DNA from 2 places in the Bradyrhizobium quebecense genome. Region 2 is predicted to be linked to the other one. Evidence: predicted binding sites of a transcription regulator. Region 2 holds the regulator's gene; the other holds the start of a gene.
The links. The regulator LexA, encoded in region 2, represses DNA repair genes until DNA is damaged. The targets are predictions, from matches to a motif close to TGTTCNNNNTGTGTTCNG.

Region 1 (2,394 bases), 1.8 Mb from region 2:
GCCGGATCTTGCCGCGCGGCACGAATTTGAAGTGCTTCACCGCGTTGGTGATGTAGACCTTGGCGCGCGCGATGCCGGCGTTCTCAAGCGCGCGATCGAGCATCTGCCCGGCCGGTCCGACAAAGGGATGGCCTGCGAGATCTTCCTTGTCGCCGGGCTGCTCGCCGACCAGCATCAGCGACGCGTCTTGTGGCCCTTCTCCGAACACGGTCTGGGTTGCGTCCTTCCATAGCGGGCAGGCGCGGCAATCGGCGGCCTCTTCGCGCAAGGCAGCGATCGTGTCGTGAGCTTGTTTGTCTTGGATCTGCTTGTCTTTGACTTGTTTGTCTCGGGCTTGCTTGCGGGCCATCGGCTCATCCTGCGGCTTCAGCGGCGCGGCCGCCTTGCGTGCAATGAAGGGGCCGCTGGTCATGCGCATGGCGTCTTCGATCAGCGGCTTAATGATCGAGTCCTCGGGCAGGTTCCTCCAATAGGCCTGCGGCATCTCCATCACTTTCAGCCGTGCGGGATTGAAGAGGCCGTTGTCATGACGCCGCCAAGCCTCCTCGAGCCGATCCTCGCTCGGCACCTCGGATTTGGCGATGCCCGGCGAGATCGAGATCGCGTGCCCGTCCCAATGCGCGCAGACGTCGGGAGTCAGGATCGACCACGGCATGTCGGCGAAGCGGCCGGCGAAGAAAGGTGCGGCGAGCTCGACGATGCGATGCTCCGGCTCGAACCAGGCGACGTAATGCGCCGTCCGCTCGCGGCCGATCTCGCGGAAGCGGAGCTGTGCGTGCATCCTGTCGATGTCGCCATAGACCGCGCGCGCCATCGCGTGGACCTCGGCGACGTCAGGATCATCAGTTGCGCTGAGCAGATCGTGATGGCTGCGCAGCCGCCACAGCAGGCGATAGAGCAGGGCGAAGCGCTCGTCGTTGCGATGCAGGATCGCGGCCTTTGCAAGCTCGACGAATATGGCTGTCACGTTGAACCGCGCCTGTGGCGCATCGGGCAAGTCATTCACGCAGGAGGCTGACGACAGTTCGTCGTCCTTGCGTACGGTCCACGTGACCTCCGCAGGCTTCACATCATTCAGCGCCAATCGCCGCGCGGCCTTGCGCCAGCCCTCGAAATCGGTGTCGTTGTCGAGCACGATGATACGCATGCGGTTGCTCCGTTTCCGTCACGCCGCCATTTTGGGGGCCTGCGCGCCTGACTTGCGGAAGAGCAGGGCCCATCCGGTTCGGCGGCTGCTGAATCCCATTGATTCCATTCATGAATCGATGGGCTCACCAATCCGATTGACTCCGCGGGCCCTGTTAGCTTTATATTAGAACATATCATGAACAAATGGGCCAGTCCCTGGTTCTCTGTTCTGGTCAGTGACGGCCTCAAATTTTCAGGTGGAAGGAGCGGCGCAATGAATGGCGCACGCACGGGTACGCTTGCGTCTCTGCGCGGCAGCATCGCGCGCATCGAGGCGCCATCGGAGGCGGCGATGCCGAATCGCATCGCGCTTGGACACACGAGCGCGGACGCGATGCTGCGCGGCGGGCTTGCACCGGCCGCGCTGCACGAGGTGTTCGCGGCCGGCCATCAAGGCGGCGCGGCGACCGGCTTCATCGCCGGGCTCGCCGGGCGGGTGTCAGCGCGCAAGCCGCTGGTCTGGGTGCGGCAGGATTTTTCCGATCGCGAAAACGGCGCGCTATCGATGCGCGGGCTCGCCGAACTCGGCCTCGATCCGCGCCTCTTGGTCACCGTGCGTGCCGCCGATGTCGACAGCGGCCTGCGCACCGCGGCCGACGCGCTCGCCTGCGATGCGCTCGGCGCGGTCGTGCTCGAGATCTGGGGCCATGCGCGCCAGCTCGATCTCGTCGCCAGCCGCAAACTGACCTTGGCTGCGCAAGCCTCCGGCGTCACCGCGCTGGTGCTGCGGATCGCAGCGACGGCGATCCCCTCGACCGCGGAGACGCGCTGGATCGTGCGCGCGGCGCATTCGCCGCCCGGCAATGCGGCTTGCGCCTGGGGCGCGCCGCGCTTCGAGGCCGAACTCGTGCGCAACCGTCATGGCCCGGTCGGGCGATGGATCATGGAATGGAAATGTGATGAGTGCCAATTCAGTGAACCGTCGGCGTATCCTCAGCCTGTGGCTGCCACGCCTGCCCATCGACCGCATCAAGCGCAAGCTCGCGCAGTCCGTCTCGCAAGCTGATGCACGGGAGGTCGTAGGGCTCCCTCTCCCGCTTGCGGGGGAGGGCTGGGGTGGGGGTCTCGCCACGAGTCCCGCTGAGGAGAGAGCCCCCACCCGGATCGCATCTCGCGATGCGATCCGGCCTCCCCCGCAAGCGGGAGAGGCGAAGAAAGAACTTCGCTTTCTGCTGCAAGCGACAACAGTGCAAAAACTCCCCAGCA
Region 2 (2,394 bases):
AAGCCGATGATGCATGGCCGGCTCGGCGCGATGCGGGTGATCGGCCTGCCCGGCAATCCGGTGTCCTCCTATGTCTGCGCCTTCCTGTTTCTGGTGCCGTTGATTCGGGCACTGAGCGGCCGAAAAGCGATTCATCACCGCCGCGCGAGCGCAGTGCTCGGCCGCGACCTCGCCGCCAACGACCAGCGCGAGGACTATCTGCGCGCACGCCTCGAGGAGCGCGAGGACGGCACGCTGATCGCAACGCCTGTGATGCAGCAGGACTCGTCGCTGCTCGGGAATCTCGCTGCGGCACGGGCACTTCTCGTGCGTCCGCCGTTTGCGCCTGCCGCCGGCAAAGGCAGCGAATGCGAGATCCTGACGCTGCCCGAGTGACAGCGGAGACCGCATCGCTTGAGCGCTCGCCGGATGCGTTCACCGGAAATTAAGTGGTTGCGGAACACATATCGAACATATAGTGTCCGTTCATGATTTGTTTCGAGTACGGGTGTGTACAAATGGGAAGCCGCGAGGGAGCGCTCGTGATGAGCACCGTGCTCCTGAGGACTGGCCCCGCCTGTAGGCCCACCTGAAGAGTCTCGGAATCGAACGACGCTACCAACCGGGGGAATACTCGAGATGCTCACGCGCAAACAGTACGAACTTCTGCGTTTCATCAATGAACGTCTGAAAGAGGCCGGCGTACCGCCCTCGTTCGACGAGATGAAGGATGCGCTCGACCTGCGCTCGAAATCCGGAATCCACCGCCTGATCACTGCGCTGGAAGAGCGCGGCTTCATCCGCCGCCTGCCCAACCGCGCCCGCGCCATCGAGGTCATCAAGCTGCCCGAGCTCTCGGCCGGCGGCGGTAACGGCCGCCGCGGCTTCACCCCGAGCGTGATCGAAGGCACCCTCGGCAAGCGCACCAGCACGCCGCCGATCGCCGAGGACGACGGCAACCGTCCGGTCGCGGTCCCCGTGATGGGCCGGATCGCCGCCGGTACGCCGATCGAGGCACTACAGACCCGCAGCCACACCATTAGCGTACCGCCCGACATGCTCGGCTCCGGCGAGCACTATGCGCTGGAAGTGCGCGGCGACTCGATGGTCGATGCCGGCATCCTCGACGGCGACATGGCGCTGATCCAGCGCAACGACGTCGCCAACACCGGCGACATCGTGGTGGCGCTGATCGACGAGGAGGAAGCCACCCTGAAGCGCTTCCGCCGCCGCGGCGCATCAATCGCTCTGGAGCCGGCCAACACCGCCTATGAAGTGCGCATCCTGCCGCCGAACCGGGTGCGCATCCAGGGCAAGCTGATCGGCCTCTATCGCAAATACTGAATTTCAAATACTTGCGGCGGCCGGGAACGAGCGACACATCGGATCGTTCCTTGAATGATAGCGTAACGTGCTGTTTGCCCGATGCGCTCCGATACCTCTCACGCAGCGTCGCGTGTTTGTGATCGGGAGCGTTTGGCGACCAGTCGTACAATCGCCCAGAAACGAGGAGACACTCGTTCGCTATCGTCCACTCTGGTAGAGGCCCTATGCCTCAAGGAGAGGCACGGGTCGCTACCTCGATTTGAGGAGCCATCCGATGTGTGACTATAGTCTGCACGCCGTGGCGTCGCGCCCCGCCATTGTTGGAGAGACGCTGATCACCACGACTTTCCGCGGCACGTCGACCCGCGGCTTTGCTTCGGAGACCGATCCCACTGTCGCGGTCTGCATGCTGCCGGGCACCGAGCTCGCTTTCGCCGAGAACGTTCGCTACGACAGCCGCTGGATCTGGACCAAGACGATGAACTTCCGCGTCGGCGTGTTCAACGAAGTCGAGCCCGACGTTCCCGATCGCCATCATGACGCGGTCGAATTCCCCGACGGCAGCCATGTGCTGGTGACCCAGCTCGTCGAGGGACAACGCGTCAGCGTGCTGCAATTGCCGGCACTGCATCCGTCGGTCGAGCAGAAGCCGAAGGTTGTGGAGCGGCGGCCCTCCGCATTTGCGTCGCTGTTTTTGGGTTGAGCGCATCGTCGCCGCGGAATGAGCTGTTCGGCGGCGGATGACCTAAGCGATTTCGAGCGACCCCGGACGCCGGGTTCCGGGGCGCGGCTGGAGAATTGCGTCGGCGCGCGCCTTGGCGCATCATCGGGCACGGAGGACGTGCGTGGTGGTCGACAAGGTCACATGGCAAAAGGCTGGACGCGTCACGGAGCCGGGTCGCTACATGTTCCGGTTCGGCTGGCTGACGGTGACGGCTGACGACCTGAAGGTCTGGGAGCAATTCCCCGAGGCTTCCTTCACCCTCGTCAAGAAGCCCGACGCGGGCCCCGACTCCGACGAATACCATCTCGGCCTGTTCGAGCTGCCGACCGGCCCCTTACCCGACAACGGCTAATCCTCGCCCTGCA

Region 1: the regulator LexA is predicted to act here: its motif matches at 1,314-1,331, upstream of HU230_RS05515 (ImuA family protein).

The regions. Positions count from the first base shown of each region.
Region 1 covers NZ_CP088022.1:1,175,042-1,177,435, forward strand. Annotated here, with positions in the region: gene HU230_RS05510 (UdgX family uracil-DNA binding protein) at 1-1,147, opposite strand, end outside; gene HU230_RS05515 (ImuA family protein) at 1,403-2,194, shown strand; gene HU230_RS05520 (Y-family DNA polymerase) at 2,088-2,394, shown strand, end outside.
Region 2 covers NZ_CP088022.1:3,022,204-3,024,597, forward strand. Annotated here, with positions in the region: gene HU230_RS14585 (molybdopterin molybdotransferase MoeA) at 1-375, shown strand, start outside; gene lexA (transcriptional repressor LexA) at 619-1,323, shown strand; gene HU230_RS14595 (hypothetical protein) at 1,580-2,008, shown strand; gene HU230_RS14600 (hypothetical protein) at 2,154-2,381, shown strand; gene HU230_RS14605 (ComEC/Rec2 family competence protein) at 2,378-2,394, opposite strand, start outside.